Regions from separate parts of the Variovorax sp. LjRoot175 genome, predicted to be linked through region 2. Evidence: predicted binding sites of a transcription regulator. Region 2 holds the regulator's gene; each other region holds the start of a gene.
What was found. The regulator FNR, encoded in region 2, switches genes on or off when oxygen is low (the NO sensors DNR and NnrR bind a similar motif). The targets are predictions, from matches to a motif close to TTGATNNNNATCAA.
Positions count from the first base shown of each region.

Region 1: oxc (oxalyl-CoA decarboxylase) is a predicted target of FNR. The motif match lies at 2,327-2,340, and genes of this name have one in related genera.
Region 3: ACSQ89_RS32515 (TraR/DksA family transcriptional regulator) is a predicted target of FNR. The motif match lies at 1,695-1,708, and genes of this name have one in related genera.

Region 1 covers NZ_CAXURY020000001.1:5,712,422-5,717,599, forward strand. The annotation lists gene frc (formyl-CoA transferase) at 1-440, opposite strand, end outside; gene oxc (oxalyl-CoA decarboxylase) at 466-2,253, opposite strand; gene ACSQ89_RS28325 (Crp/Fnr family transcriptional regulator) at 2,408-3,016, shown strand; gene ACSQ89_RS28330 (cytidylate kinase family protein) at 3,018-3,854, opposite strand; gene ACSQ89_RS28335 (tripartite tricarboxylate transporter permease) at 3,872-5,178, opposite strand, start outside.
Region 2 covers NZ_CAXURY020000002.1:394,582-399,759, reverse strand. The annotation lists gene ACSQ89_RS31870 (hypothetical protein) at 431-928, opposite strand; gene ACSQ89_RS31865 (sulfite exporter TauE/SafE family protein) at 1,051-1,764, opposite strand; gene fnr (fumarate/nitrate reduction transcriptional regulator Fnr) at 1,977-2,693, shown strand; gene ACSQ89_RS31855 (hypothetical protein) at 2,674-2,919, opposite strand; gene ACSQ89_RS31850 (FixH family protein) at 2,925-3,200, opposite strand; gene ccoG (cytochrome c oxidase accessory protein CcoG) at 3,221-4,660, opposite strand; gene ccoP (cytochrome-c oxidase, cbb3-type subunit III) at 4,668-5,178, opposite strand, start outside.
Region 3 covers NZ_CAXURY020000002.1:524,805-529,982, forward strand. The annotation lists gene ubiM (5-demethoxyubiquinol-8 5-hydroxylase UbiM) at 1-939, opposite strand, end outside; partial or broken gene ACSQ89_RS32510 (hypothetical protein) at 1,037-1,108, opposite strand; gene ACSQ89_RS32515 (TraR/DksA family transcriptional regulator) at 1,277-1,633, opposite strand; gene ACSQ89_RS32520 (hypothetical protein) at 1,814-2,563, opposite strand; gene ACSQ89_RS32525 (hypothetical protein) at 2,721-2,888, opposite strand; gene ACSQ89_RS32530 (hypothetical protein) at 3,172-3,537, shown strand; gene ACSQ89_RS32535 (hypothetical protein) at 3,639-3,950, shown strand; gene ACSQ89_RS32540 (sialidase family protein) at 4,235-5,178, shown strand, end outside.

The DNA of each region.
Region 1 (5,178 bases), on a different contig from region 2:
TGCGCGACGTTCTCGTAGACCTTGAGGTCGTCGTAGTGGTGGCCGTCGCTGAAGCCCTTGACCGAGGCGACGATCATCTTGGGGTTCAGTTCCTGGATGCGCTCCCAGGTGAAGCCCATGCGGTCGAGCGCGCCGGGGCCGAAGTTCTCGACCAGCACGTCGGATTCGCGGATCAGCTTCTCCAGCACCACCTTGCCCTCGGGCTGCTTGGTGTCCAGCGTCAGCGAGCGCTTGTTGCTGTTGAGCATGGTGAAGTAGAGCGCGTCGACGTCGGGGATGTCGCGCAGCTGCGTGCGCGTGACGTCGCCGGAGCCCGGGCGCTCGACCTTGATGACGTCGGCGCCGAACCAGGCCAGCATCTGCGTGCAGGCGGGACCGGCCTGGACATGGGTGAAGTCGATGATCTTGATGCCGTTGAGTGGTTTGTTGCTGCTGCTCATGGGATATCTCCTGTGTTGCCTGGGATTACTTCTTCTTCGCCGTCGCCGGGTTCAGACTGGTGATGCGGCCGCTTTCGGTGCCGGCGGTCTCGTCGATCACGGCGTTGATCAGGGTCGGCCGGCCGGAGGCGACGGCCTCGGCGAGGGCCTTTTCCAGCTCGTCGGCGGTGGTGGCGTTGACGCCGACGCCGCCGAAGGCTTCGATCAGCTTGTCGTAGCGCGCGTTCTTGACGAACACGGTCGGCGCCACGTCGGGCGTGCCGCTCACGTTCACGTCGGTGCCGCGGTAGACGCCGTTGTTGTTGAAGACGACGATGCAGATGGGCAGGTTGTAGCGGCAGATGGTCTCGACTTCCATGCCGCTGAAGCCGAAGGCGCTGTCGCCTTCGATCGCGATCACCGGCTTGCCGGTGACCACGGCCGCGGCGACCGCGAAGCCCATGCCGATGCCCATGATCCCCCAGGTGCCCACGTCGAGGCGCTTGCGCGGCTCGTACATGTCGACGATGCTGCGCGCGAAGTCCAGCGTGTTGGCGCCTTCGTTGACGACGATGGCATCGGGCCGCGCCTTCACCTGATCGCGGATCACGCTGAGCGCGCTGTGGAAGTTCATCGGCGAGGGCCGGGCAGCCAGCGTGGCGGCCATCTTCGACAGGTTCTTGTCCTTGCGCTCGGCGATGGCGCCGGTCCAGTCGGCCGGCGGCTTGGCCCACTTGGCGTCGACGCCGGCCAGGAGCGCCGCCACGCAGGAGCCGATGTCGCCGATCACCGGCGCGGCGATCGCGACGTTGCTGTCGATCTCGGTCGGCGCGATGTCGATCTGGATGAACTGCTTGGCGCCCTTCTCCTGGGCCCAGGTCCTGCCCTTGCCGTGCGACAGCAGCCAGTTGAGGCGCGCGCCGACCAGCATCACGACGTCGGCCTCCTGCAGCACATAGGAACGCGCGGCCGCGGCCGACTGCACGTGGGTGTCGGGCAGGAGGCCCTTGGCCATCGACATCGGCAGGTAGGGGATGCCGGTCTTCTCGATCAGCGCCCGTATGTCGGCGTCGGCCTGCGCGTAGGCCGCGCCCTTGCCCAGCAGGATCAGCGGTTTCTTGGCACTCTTGAGCAGGTCGAGCGCGCGCTTCACGGAGTCGGGTGCCGGAATCTGGCGCGGCGCCGGATCGACCACCTTGATCAGCGATTTCTTGCCGGCCACGGCGTCCATGGTCTGCGCGAACAGCTTGGCCGGCAGGTCGAGGTACACGCCGCCCGGGCGGCCCGACAGGGCCGAGCGGATCGCCCGCGCGATGCCAACGCCGATGTCCTCGGCATGGAGCACGCGGAAGGCCGCCTTGCACAGCGGCTTGGCGATCGCGAGCTGGTCCATCTCCTCGTAGTCGCCCTGCTGCAGGTCGACGATCTCGCGCTCGCTCGAGCCGCTGATCAGGATCATCGGGAAGCAGTTGGTGGTGGCGTTGGCCAGCGCGGTCAGGCCGTTGAGGAAGCCGGGCGCCGACACCGTCAGGCAGATGCCGGGCTTCTGCGTCAGGAAGCCGGCGGCCGCGGCCGCGTTGCCGGCGTGCTGCTCGTGACGAAACGAGATCACGCGCATGCCTTCGGCCTGCGCCATGCGCGTGAGGTCGGTGATCGGGATGCCGGGCAGGCCGAAGATGGTGTCGATGTCGTTCAGCTTCAGCGCGTCGATGACCAGGTGGAAGCCATCGGTCGTTTCGCGGGCCGGCGCGTCGTCGGTCATGTTCTTGAGGGCGCGCTGGAGCGTGTCGTCGGCCGTCAGGGCTGCCTGTTTGTCTGTGCTAACTGAAGACATGTCTCTCCTTTTGCTTTGGGTGAATGGCCGGGGGCCGAGCCAAGACTATGATTCGGGCCCAGGCTTTCAGCTGTTGACCGCGGTCAACTTTCCGGAAAACGTTCGCCGTACCGATGAACCGGCGGTTGTTGCGAAATCGAGCAAGACGGGAACCATGACGTTGTTGGAAAACCACCCGGAAAAAAACATCATCCGAGCCCAGCTCCGGCAAAACATCCTTCTCAAGGATCTGAGCGAGAGCGACCGCGCCGAACTGGAAACCCATCTCTCCGTGGTGGACGGCAACAAAGGCGACTTCCTGCTGCACCAGGGCGTGCGCGAGATGGAGCAGTACTTCATCCTCGACGGCATCCTCAAGCGGGTGGTGAGCAATCCGGAGGGCAAGGAAATGATCCTGCGCTTCGCCGACGAGAACGACATGGAGACCAGCTATGCCGCGCTGCGGCTGGGCACGCCCACGCCGTACGGCATCGTGTGCGTGACCAAGGCGCGCGTGGCCAGCCTGCCGCTGAAGGAATGGATCGCGTTCCTGAACCGGCATGCGGAAGCCAAGGAGCTGTTCGAGTTCAGCGTCATGCGCGGGATGAGCGAGATCATGGCGCACACCATCACGCTGCACCTGCTCGACGCACCCGGCCGCGTGCACCGCTTCATGCGCAAGCATCCGGAACTGGTGGATCGCATTCCGAGCAAGGAACTGGCCTCCTATCTCAATCTCTCCGCGGAAACCCTGAGCCGCCTCAAAAAACGAGGAAAGATCTAGCTCAGGTCTGCTTGGAGGAGGCGAACAGCCTCGAGCTGGTCATCAGCCTCAGCTGGTTGTCCACGCTGTGCACGCCGGCAACCGCGGCAGCGACGCTTTCGGTCTGCTCCCGTTCCTCGTTGTCGAGCACGATCCCGCGCAGCGCGACCTGCCCTTGCCTGGCATTGATCGTGATGTTGATGTCGCGCGTCGCCGCATGCTCTTTCAACGCAGCCCGCACACGGGCTTCCAGCGCCATGTTGGCGAGCATGGCGCGCGATTCGGGCGTCTCGGCGAACTCCGGTCGGCTCGCCAACAGGCGGATCTGCTCCACGCAGCTCTCGACCGACACGCGGTCCGTGTTGAGCACCAGGTCGTAGAGCACCGGGTCGCCCCAGGTGACGCCGAACTGGTCGTTCATGCGCGAGGCATGCGCCTGGTCGCTGCGGCGCAGCTCGGCCTCCGCGAATTCGACATCGTCGGTGCCCAGGTGGCCCATCAGCCATTCGACGCGCTTCTTGAACGAGCGCGTGATGCGCACGCACACCACGTGCGGCACCGGGCGCAGCAGGCAGGTGGCGCCCCAGCCGCGCAGCACGACATTGCCGTGGTCGGCCAGCGCGAACAGTTCTTCCGCGGTGTAGAGGGCGACGCTGCGCTTGTCGGTGGTGAGCCGCTCCACCAGTCCCGCCTTGCCGTCGCGCAGGCGGCCGATCAGGCTGGTGGACACCTGCGCCCGGTCGGCCACGCGCTCGATGGCCTCGTGGCGCATGACGGCCAGGCCGAGCGACTCGGCGAGCCGCAGCGACACATCCTTGGCGAGGGAACCCATTTCCTGGGTCATTGCGATGATGGGCATGTGGCCTCCTCTGCGCTTCAGTCCACCGGCCGCTCGACGGCGAACTCGTCACGCTTTTTTGGCTTGATCAACGCCATCACTTTCGAGATGAGCGGCCAGAACAGCATGGTCAGCGCCAGCGTGGTGATGCCGCCGACCAGCGGGTTCGACCACATGATCATGACGTCGCCCTGCGAGACCAGCATGGCCTGGCGGAACGAGTCTTCGGCCTTGTCGCCGAGCACCAGCGCGAGCACCAGCGGCGCCAGCGGGAAGTCGAGCTTCTTGAAGATGTAGCCCACCACGCCGAAGCCGAGCATGAACCAGATGTCGAGCATCGCGTTGTGCACGGTGTAGGCGCCGATCGCGCAGATCACGATGATCACCGGCGCGATGATCGAGAACGGAATGCGCAGGATCGAGGCGAACAGCGGCACCGTGCTCAGCACCACGATGAGGCCGACGATGTTGCCGAGGTACATGCTGGCGATCAGGCCCCAGACGAAGTCCTTCTGTTCGACGAACAAGAGCGGACCCGGCTGCAGGCCCCAGATCAGCAGGCCGCCCAACAGCACCGCAGCGGTCGGCGAGCCAGGAATGCCGAGCGCCAGCATCGGCAGCAGCGCACTGGTGCCGGCGGCGTGCGCGGCGGTCTCGGGCGCCACGACGCCTTCCATTTCGCCGGTGCCGAACTTGGTGCCGTTCTTCGACATCTTCTTGGCCAGGCCGTAGCTCATGAACGAGGCCGGCGTGGCGCCGCCGGGTGTGATGCCCATCCAGATGCCGATCAGCGAGCTGCGCAGCGAGGTCACCCAGTACTGCGGCAGTTGCTTCCAGGTCTGCAGCACCACCTTGGGATCGATCTTCGCGCTCTTGCCGGAGAACTTGAGGCCCTCCTCCATCGACAGCAGGATCTCGCCGATGCCGAACAGGCCGATGACCGCGATCAGGAAGTCGAAGCCGCGCATCAGCTCGGGCTGCCCGAAGGTAAGGCGCAGCTGGCCGGTCACGGTGTCCATGCCGACGCTGGCCAGCGCGAAGCCGAGCGCCATCGACGCCAGGATCTTGAAGGGCGAGCCCTTGCCCATGCCGACGAAGCTGCAGAAGGTCAGCAGGTACACCGCGAAGAATTCGGGCGAGCCGAACTTGAGCGCGAACTTGGCCACCAGCGGTGCCAGGAAGGTGATCATCACCACCGCCAGGAAGGCACCCACGAAGGACGAGGTGAAGGCGGTGGTCAGCGCCGCGCCGGCCTTGCCCTGCTGGGCCATCGGATAGCCGTCGAAGGTGGTGGCCACCGACCACGGCTCGCCCGGGATGTTGAACAGCACCGAGGTGATGGCGC
Region 2 (5,178 bases):
GATTGATGCTTCGCGATATCCCTGGCGCGCCGGCGGCTCGGCGAACGCGCAGCTTCAAGCGACAGTGAAGGTTTGAGCAACTCGCCCGGCCAGGCGCGGTCGTCGGCCTGGCCGTGGCGTTGGGCATCGGGCTCCTGCTCGGCTTCGAGCGCGAACGTCGCAAGGGGTCGCAAGGGCGACGGTGATCGTCGCGCCGCCGCAGACCTGCGCACCTTCGCCGTCGCAGTATAGGCGGGCGCTTGCCGACCATCACTTCGTGCGCGGCGCCTTGGTCGCGGTCAGCGCCAACACGGTGACCCGATGTACCCTGGCCGCCATCGCGGGGGTTGCAGCTTCGCGCTGCGTATCGCCGCCGCCCTGTTTGCCAACCTCGCATGCACATGGGCCGCTGCCGTCTGGTTTGTGCTCCATTGAAGGCGCTAACCCGGCGCTAAGGTGCGGCCGAAGCTGTCTCTCCGCTCAGCGCCCGCCTTTTCGCCCGCCATGATTCCTCAGCGGCCTCGTGGCTCGCCTTTGCTGCCATGCGCAAGGCATCGCGCGCTGTCCGGAGATCTTCGTAGACAGCGCTCGCGGCGCTCTTGGCTTGCGCCGTGCTCGCCCCAGCGAACTGGTCGGACGCCGCCTCGATCTGCTCGAGCGCCCGATTCCAGGCGACAGAGGCTTGTTCGCTCGCCTGCGCCGCATGCTCGGCCGCTGTCTTGCTTTGGCTTGTCGCGCGATCGGCTGCAACAAGCGCCCTTTGCCAAGCGCGATGGGCGGACAGCCCGGTCTTTCGTGCCGCTTCGCCGGCCGCCTTCACGCAGCGATCAGAGGGCCGAGCTGCATACCTTCTTGCCTTGAGCAACGCCGCAGCGGCGTCCTTGGACGCGTTTCGCGTGGCCGAGGCTGCGTCGAGAGCCGCCTGATATGCAACGTCATGGGCGGCCATGCCCTGCATCTGAAGGTCTGGCTGCGCGGGGCGCTGCTGGGCAGCGCAAGGGCTCATGAGCGCGGCGCAGACGGCCGAAAGTCCGATCAGCGCGATCATGTTGCGTCTCATGGTGTCTCCCTTCAGCGGCACCATATGTCGATCTGATGACTCAGGTCGATCCACAGCGCCTGAATTGCCACTGCCGCAAGCAGGCCGCCGGCAAGCCGGGTTCCCCATTCCTTGCGCGCAATGCTGGCACCTGAACGCAAGCGCTGCCACAGCCAAGGGGCCAGAACCAGCGACACGCCGCTGCCCACGGCAAAGAGGGCCATCGTCAGTGCGCCTTGCGCCGGTCCGTTGGCCAGCCCGGCAAGCATCAGCGCGGAATACAACAGACCGCAAGGCATGGAGACCCAGAGCGCACCCGTCGCGAGCACGCCGGCCATCGAACCGGTGAGCGGCCGCAGGCGCGTCGCGAGCGCGCGCCCGATACGGTGCGCCCAGAGTGGCTGTCGCCCGAGTGCGGCGAGCACCAGGCCCCAGGCGAGCACAAACACATGAAGCAGCACCCACAGAGGACGCAACGCCGCGACCTGTTCGCTTGCGAACCCGAGGCTCTGCATCGCCGCTGCGGCGGCCGCCCCGGCAGCCGTATAGCCCGCGATACGGGCCGCATGGAAGGCGACGGATGCGGAAACAGCCGGAGGGCTCGCCGAAAGCGGCGCCACACCACCATCCACCGGCACGCGCACGATGCGGATCACGCCGGCACAGGCAGCACCGCACATCGCGACGCAATGGGGCCCGCCGACCAATCCCATCAGGAGCGCAGTGCTGGCGAGCGCAGTCTGCATGATCAGACGATGCGCGAGAAGCGCGTGCGGTTGTGCTCGGCCGGGACGCGAGATGAATCGGCAGGGGCGAGGGCGAGAGATGTGTTCATTGCGGCGGTGGGTCTGGCAAGCAATGACCCACTATGCGGGCAGGTCGACCCGTCATCCTTGATGTGCATCAAGCCTGGGCGGCGCACCGCGTCACAGAATCACTGCAACCCTCGACGCCCTCCATGAAAGCCGAACACATCAAGGTCGCCTGCTCCAGTTGCACCCTGCGCGAGCTGTGCATGCCCGCGGGGCTGGAGCCGAGCGAGTTGAAACGCATCGACGAGATCGTGGCCACGCGGCGCAAGGTCCGACGCCGCGAGACGCTCTTTCGCAACGGCGAGCCCTTCACCTCGCTCTATGCGATCCGCACCGGTGTCTTCAAGACCCGCGTGGCGACCGAGGATGGGCGCGACCAGGTCACCGGTTTCCAGATGGCCGGCGAAATCATCGGCCTCGATGGCATCGTCAACAACCAGCACACCTGCGACGCGGTCGCGCTCGAGGATGCCGAGGTCTGCGTGATGCCCTTTCACCGAATCGAGGAACTGTCGCGCGAGGTCGCGGCGCTGCAGCGCCACGTGCATCAGATCATGAGCCGCGAGATCGTGCGCGAGCACGGGGTGATGCTGCTGCTGGGAAGCATGCGGGCCGAGGAACGCCTCGCGGCTTTTCTGCTCAACCTCGTGCAGCGCCTGCATGCGCGCGGTTTCTCGCGTTCCGAGTTCGTGCTGCGCATGACGCGCGAAGAGATCGGCAGCTACCTCGGGCTCACCCTCGAAACGGTGAGCCGGACGCTCTCCAAGTTCATGGAGGATGGCATCGTCGAGGTGGAGAAGCGCAATCTTCGCATCGTCGACGCCGAGGCGCTCCGGCGCATCGTCAATCCTCCCGGCTGTTGATCTCGGAGGCCGACCTGGTCAGAAGCAGCGTCAGCGCGCTCGACCCTATCGCCAGCAGCCAGAAGACGAAGAAGCCGGCCGCATAGACCGCCTGGCGCGACAGGCCGACGGCCTCGCCGCGCCAGTGGAGGTCGCCGGGGTCGACCAGCGCAAAAACCAGCAGTTCGGCCGCGCTCGCCAGCAGAAAGGCGGGCCAGAGAATCGACATCCAGTTGCGCGTCTTCATGGCCATCAGCGCCTGGGTGCGGGCAGGTCGGCATCAGGCGTTGCCGCATGATTGCGGCCCGCCAGCGCGGGCATCAGCTTCTTTTCGACCAGTTGCTTGTTGATCTCGATGCCCTGGCGATAGTAGTCCGGCGCCACCACCGGATCGGGCGTGCGCAGGGCGAGCCAGAGCGTCACGAAGCTGGCGACGATGACCACAGCGGGCCCGGCCATCACCATCCACAGCAGCGGGAACTGCCACCAGGGTTCGCTCTTGGGGGAAGTCATCGCATGATCGTCCATCTTGTCTCCTCTTTGCGAACTCAACGAGGCACCAGGAAGGTCGCCTTCTCCGACACCTGCGCGCTGCCGTCGGCCGAGCGCACGTCGAAGTGCACGACGTGGGAACCCGCGGTGGCGCTGCCGTAGGGGAGCTGCAGGCGCACCGCGACCCAGCGCGACTGCGCAGAACCGACCTCGACCGGATCAGGCGGAGACACGCTCAAGCCTTCCAGCCCCCTGGCTTCGATGCGGTAGCGCTGCACCTGCTCGGTCGCGTTCATGATCTGCAGGCGATAGACGTTCTCGAGTTGACCGCCCTCGACGATGCGCGCGAGCGAAGCCCGGTCGCGCACCACGTCGACCTTCAGCGGCATGCGCACGACCAGGCTCGCCAGCACGCCCATCGTCAGCGCAGCGAGCAAGCCCGTGTAGATCAGCACCCGTGGGCGCAGCACGCGGCGCAGCACCTGCCTCGGCGTCCAATGGCCGGCCATGCCGGCCTGGGTCGCGTAGCGGATCAGACCTCGCGGTGTGGCCATCTTGTCCATCACGGTGTTGCAGGCGTCCACACAGAGCCCGCAGCCGATGCACTCGTACTGCAGCCCCTTGCGGATGTCGATGCCGGTCGGGCAGACCTGCACGCACAACGAACAGTCGATGCAGTCGCCAAGCCCCTGCGCGCGGGCGTTGTTGTTCTTGGAACGCACGCCGCGGGGTTCGCCGCGCTCGCTGTCGTAGCTCACGATCAGCGTGTCGCGATCGAACATGGCGCTCTGGAAGCGCGCATAGGGACACATGTACATGCAGACCTGCTCGCGCATGAAACCCGCATTGCCGTAGGTCGCAAAGCCATAGAAGAAGACCCAGAACACCTCCCACGAACTCATGCGCGTCTGCAGGAACTCCAGGCCCAGTTCGCGAATCGGGGTGAAGTAGCCGACGAAGGTGAAGCCGGTCCACAGCGCGATGCCGAGCCACACGATGTGCTTGAACCACTTCTTGACCAGTTTCTCGAGCGAGAAGTCGCCTTCGTCCAGGCGCATGCGCGCGATGCGGTTGCCTTCGATCTTGTGCTCGACCCACATGAAGATCTCGGTGTAGACCGTTTGCGGACAGGCATAGCCGCACCACAACCGCCCCGCCACCGCGGTGAAGAGGAAGAGCGACAGTGCCGAGATCACCAGCAGCCCGGTCAGGTAGATCAGATCCTGCGGGTACAGCACGAGGCCGAGGATGTAGAAGCGCCGCGCGCCCAGGTCGAACAGCACCGCCTGGCGCTGCCCCCACTCGAGCCAAGGCAGGCCGTAGAACACGAGCTGCGTCAGGAACACCATCGCCCAGCGCCAGCGCGCGAAGACGCCGCGCACCGTGCGGGGGTAGACCTTCTGGTGCGCAGCGAACAGGCCGGCGCCAGACTGGGCGGCAGCGATCGGGATCACCCGGCGCCTCACCGGGGTCGACGCGGAAGCGGCATCCTTCATGACAGCCCTAGGGCGCAGCGGCAGGCTTGTTCGACAAGCCCCAGACATAGGAGGCCAGCACATGGATCTGGGCCTCGGTCAGGCGGTCCTGCTGGGCCGGCATCTGATTGGTCCTGCCGGTGTTGATGATCGAGATGATCGCCTCCTGCCCATAGCCGTGCAGCCAGACCTTGTCTGCCAGGTTGGGCGCGCCCATCGCCGGGTTGCCGACGCCGCCGATGCCGTGGCACGCCGCGCAGGCGCTGAACTTGCTCTTGCCCAGGCCGGCGCGGACCGAATCGTGCGGGCTGCCCGACAGGCTCAGCACATAGTTGGCGACGTTCTTGACATCCTCCGGGGTGCCGACCGCCGCGGCCATCGGCGGCATCACCCCGGTGCGACCCATCGCGATGGATTCCTTGATCTTCTCCGGTGCGCCGCCGTGCAGCCAGTCGCGGTCGGCCAGGTTCGGGAAGCCCTTGCTGCCGCGCGCGTCCGAGCCGTGGCACTGCGCGCAGTTGTTGAGGAACAGACGCTCG
Region 3 (5,178 bases), 130 kb from region 2:
GAAGCGCTGCGGTGCGCCGGTGCTGGCATAGAGCTTCGCCACGGCGTTGGTGCCGTGGTAGATCAGGGCCGAGTCGCGACGGTGCCTGCGTTCGTAGCCCGCCAGTACCGTGGCGGCGCCGATGTCCTGGTTGGCGGCGCGGGCTGCGCAGAGTGCGTGTGTGAGAGAGGCGATGCTTTGCAATCCGAGGTTGTAGCCGTGGGCCGTGACCGGATGCATGCCGACGGCCGCGTCGCCGACCAGCGCGCTGCGCAGGGCCGCAAAGCGGTGGGCATATGCGGCAACGAGCGGGTAGGCGAAGCGCTGCCCGAGCAGCTGCATGCGGCCCAGCCGGCCGTGGAACTGGCGCTCCACCAGGGTCGCGAACGCACGTTCGGGCAATGCCAACAGCTGCGCCGCGGCGGCGGCCTCGGTGGTCACCACGACCGACGAGACATGGCCCGCAGCGGGCAACACCGCGAGCGTGCGTTCGTAGCCGAAGCACTCGTACGCGACGTCGTCATGTGGCAGGTCGTGCCGCATCCGGCACACGATCATGGTGCGGCCGAAGTCATGCATGTCGGCCGCGATGCCGAGCTGCCGGCGGGACCAGGAGAATCGGCTGTCCGCCGCGACGAGCAGGCGGCCGCGCAGATGGTGCGGCGCGCCCGGTGAGGTGCCGAACTCAAGTTCCGCGTGCGTGGGCAAGGTGCCGATGCGCAGCGCCTGCGCGCCATCCATCAGACGCAGTCCCGGGCGCTGTGCCGCAGCTGCAAAACTGACGCGGCGCAGTGCATGGTTCGGCACGATCCAGCCCAGAGCGTCGGCGCCGTGGCCGTGCGCGTTGAAGGACAGCGCCGAGTGCTGCCGATCGCCATCCATGACGCGCGCTTCCCGGATGCGCCCGATTTCTTCGGGCAAGAGGCGCTGCCAAAGTCCCAGTGCGCGCAACGTGGCCACGCTGGTGGGTCAGCGCGATGTGGCGTCCGTCCTCGGCCGGGGCGGCCAGGGCCTCGCGCGGCTGTGCGTCCAGCACGGTAGCGGTGAAGCCGGCGTCGGCCAGGGCAATGGCCAAAGCCAGCCCGGTCGGACCGGCACCGACGATGAGGACGTCACGATCCTGCTGCATTCAGTTTCCTCCGTGGATGAGGAGCCGGATTGTGGGCGGCACAGCAGCGCTCACCTTGACGGAGGTCAAGGGTTGGCGAAACGGGCCTTGGCGCCCGTAAGTTCAACACGCGGCGCTTCAGGTCGAGCGCCGTGGGCGAGGGCGAGTTTGGCTGCAATGCTCCAGCGTTCAGCGGGCCAGCCTGAACTGACAGGCGTGGCACCGGATGGCCGCCGGTTCGATCAGCATACGTTCGCGTGCGATGACACGCTCGCAATCGAGGCAAAGCGCGTAGAGGCCCAGGGAGATGCGTTGGAGTGCCTGTTCGATATCCTGCAGCGTCGGCCGACGAACCTTGACGGCAGCGAAGGCCGTGACATTGCCGACTTCCCCAGCCGACGAAGGGCAGGGCTCGGAAGCCTGCGCGTCGGGCGCATGCTCGGCGCGGCCGTCGTGCAGCTTGGCGCGTTCGCTGAGCGCCCACCGCTTCAGGATGTCCAGACGCTCGATGAAGGACTGCAGATCTTCCGGCTTCATGTGGTTCATGCTGGTGGCTCGGGATGAGGTTGACTGGCCGCCAGTATCCGGATGTCCATTCGCCCGGGATTTGATCCGCGTCAAATTCCGCTCGCCCCAAAACTCCGCGCAGCTGCCAGCGGGCGACCTTGTCCGTATCTGGCCTGACGGCGTGTGACAGCCGTCGGCCCAGGAGCAGCCCTCGGATTCTCACCTCCCAAGCTTTCCGAAAATCCGGCGGATAACCGCGTCTGCATCCGCGTTGAAGCAGCGCCCATGACTGAGCAAGATGCGGCGAGGCCGCCATGCGTGAAGTTTCGCGATGGCCGCAGCTGCCTTTTTCCGCTGCAACGACAGCGGCAGGCGCATCCCGAAGAACACCTGCCCGCGTGGGTAGTACATCCCGCTCATCCTCGTGAACGTTCGCCAAGGCTCGTCCATCTTGTCCAACTCGATGTTGATGATGGCGTCCGTCACGATGAGAGATTCTGATTCCCGGTGGAAGAAGATGAATTCCTTGAAGTAGCCACCCGGAAACAGCGTTTGGTCCAGTTCGTTCCGCCATTCGCCCGGCGGGTCCAGATCGAGGTCTCTCCCGAAACGGATCTCCACGCGCCGCGCTCTGCTCCTTCTGCGTACGCCCGGCGACGCCCATGCGACGGCATCCGGAAAGGCGTTCAACCACTCCCCAATGTGGGCATAGTGGAACTGGTTGGGGGAGATCAGATGCCGGACAGTCCCGAGGTGCTCAAGCTCGTCTGCAAGCTTGCGATCGAACTTCGTCGGCGAGTGAAGGAAAAGATCGCCGTTCGAGAGGCGCACCACCGTCATGCGGGTGGTGAACGGTAGCGGCAGCCTGACGCCAGCCACGGTCAGGTATTCAAAGGGCCCGTCGACAACTCCGATGTTTGCCGCCACAGGCTTGTACACATTGATCGGCTCGTAAAGTGCTGCGCCCATGTTGCCGTCTCGGATACGTATCCTGCACGATTCTGGCAGCGCTTGACCCTGCCGACCTTCGCCTTTGGGGCCCTAAGCGGACCCTCGTCTCGGGCTCCAACCTCCGTCCCTCGACGACGCCCTGTTGTCGAAGATTTACCCTTCGGAGCCGAATGAGCTACGCACTGCGAATATGGGAAGACCCGCAGCCGGCGCATCGTCGCCCGACATGAAGAGCACGCGACGTCCGCCGCTCGTGCGGGTCGGCGGCCATCACCTCCACCAAGTCGCGAAAGCTCAGCTTGAACCACAGGTACCAGGGCTGGCCTTTGAACAGTTCGTCCATGCTCTGCAACCGCTGCGCCATCGACTCGCCACCGCAGGGGCGATTTGCACCGGGTGGTTGCGGGCCTGGCCTCGGCCGGCGGTGGGGTGATGCAGACCAGCAGCGCGGCGGCCTGCTCCTTGCGGGGTCGAGCTGCCTGACTTCAATTTATAAGCCTACAGCCAAAAGGCACGCACCGTTCCCGGCACAGCGCCCGGCCGAGAGCACGTGGCGGCGGGAGAACCGCGCAGGAAGGCCGTAGGGGTGTTTTTCAGGGGGCGGCCGGCCTGACTGGGAGAGCATCATGACGACAACGATTTCGAAACAGGTCTGCTTCCAGCTCGACAGCCGATTGACCGCGGCTGAAGCCGCGCTGGCGGCTGACGGCATAGCATGCCCAGTTCTCGTGGCGGTCGTTGCGGAGTTTCGGCGGAAGTTCGCGAAAACGCGGCCCGCGGTGGAAGGCGCCCCTGCCCCCGGCCAACGCGAGGCCGTATTCGAGCTTGAGCAGGCGGCCGATAGCGCCAAGTGGGCGGCTTTGGCCGACCCGGGTGCGTCCGAGCAGATTAAGCTGGCGATCGTCGCCGCGCACGACTCGATCTGCTGGTTCAAGGCGACCGGCTGCCTGCTCGACCGGGAGTACGCCGAACAAGACCCGCTCGCCTGCTAACCTGAAGCGTCGTGGGTCGCTGTCGATCGGCGCCGAGGACGCAACCCCGAGGCGTGCGCATCAAGCGGACCTCCGCCGGCAACCTTCACCATGAGCTTGCAATGAAGAATATCCAGGTCATCGACGGCGCCGTGAATTGCGTCTACGACATCCTTGCCGCGACTGACGAGGAGTTCTCGCTCATTTTCCCGGCTGGACAGGACGTCGCGTTCATCGATGAGGTCTACGAACGCGGGCTTGATGAAGCAACGCTCAACAGCGCGTTCAAAGCGCTATGGACACGGCGTGTAGTCAAAGCACAAGCCATGGGAATTCATGGCTTGCTGTTCTACCAATTGGACGAGAAGAAGCCGAATTACCCAAGTAGGCGAGATGAGGAAGCAGTAAACCCGGGCGGCTCCAGACTGCGATAGATGCACATGCCGGCAGCGCGCATGGCTGGCTGGCTGGCAGAAAGCTCTTCGGCAGAATGCGGCCATCACCTGGCCATCACCAGCCATTCAATGTTGGTGCCAAAAAGCAGTCGCTCAACGCCGCTCTCGACCCATTGCTGCTGTTAGCAAATTTCGAGTCGAACGTCCGCTTGACATTTTCGAGACCGGCCATTGCCACCCGGTTTCCGCAGGGGGCACGCCGTTGACTCCACGCGCGCCCACGCAGCACGATGCCTTGACATGGCTTTCGAGGCGAGCGCACGATGTGGCCTCCTTCGATACAGCAGGAGGAAGGCATGTCACAGCTTCCATGGCTTACGCGCGGATCGGCATTCCTCGGCGCGGCGGTGCTCGGCCTGATGCTCGCCGGCGCGCCCGATGCGGCGCGCGCGCAGGTGGCGATCAGCGGGTTGAGTCTCAACCCCGACGGCGGCAACCCGAACGACCCGCTCGCAGTCACCGCGTGCAACGGCGCGCCGCAGCTCGGCGTCGTCTATCGCAACAGCGAGACCGAACCCTACCTGGCGGTCAACCCGCACAATCCGAGCAACATGATCGCCGGCTGGCACCAGGACCGCTGGAGCACGGGCGGTGCACAAAGCCTCGGCGCCGCGTACACGTTCAACGGCGGGGCGACCTGGCAACAGGTGAGCATCCCGTTCACGCGCTGCTCCGGAGCGGCGCGCGGCTCGGCAGGCGATTACGAGCGCGGCAGCGATCCGTGGATCAGCTTCAGCCCGAACGGCACCGCGCACTACATGGCACTGGTCGAGGATACGTCGGTCAATGAGAACGCGATGATCGTCGCCCGTTCGACCAACGGTGGCGTGACGTGGTCTCCACCCGTCGTCATCGCGCGCAATCCGGCCCGGGATCCGGTGTTGCGCTCGCTGTTCCACGACAAGAACACGCTCACCGCCGATCCCTTCAATTCCCAACTCGTGTACGCGACGTGGACGCTGTTCAGAACCGGGATCACCTCGCTCGTCTTCGCGCGCTCGGCCGACGGCGGGCAGACGTGGTCGCCGGCGATCCCGATCGCCACGATGGGTAATGCAGCGCCTGCCGAGCAGGCCGTGTTCCGCCAGGGCGCGCAGATCGTCGTGCTGCCGGACCGCACGCTCGTGAACGCGTTCTTCCGCCTCCTTCTCGACGAGACCACGGGTCGCGTCACGTACGAGCAGGCGATTCTTCGCTCGACGGACCA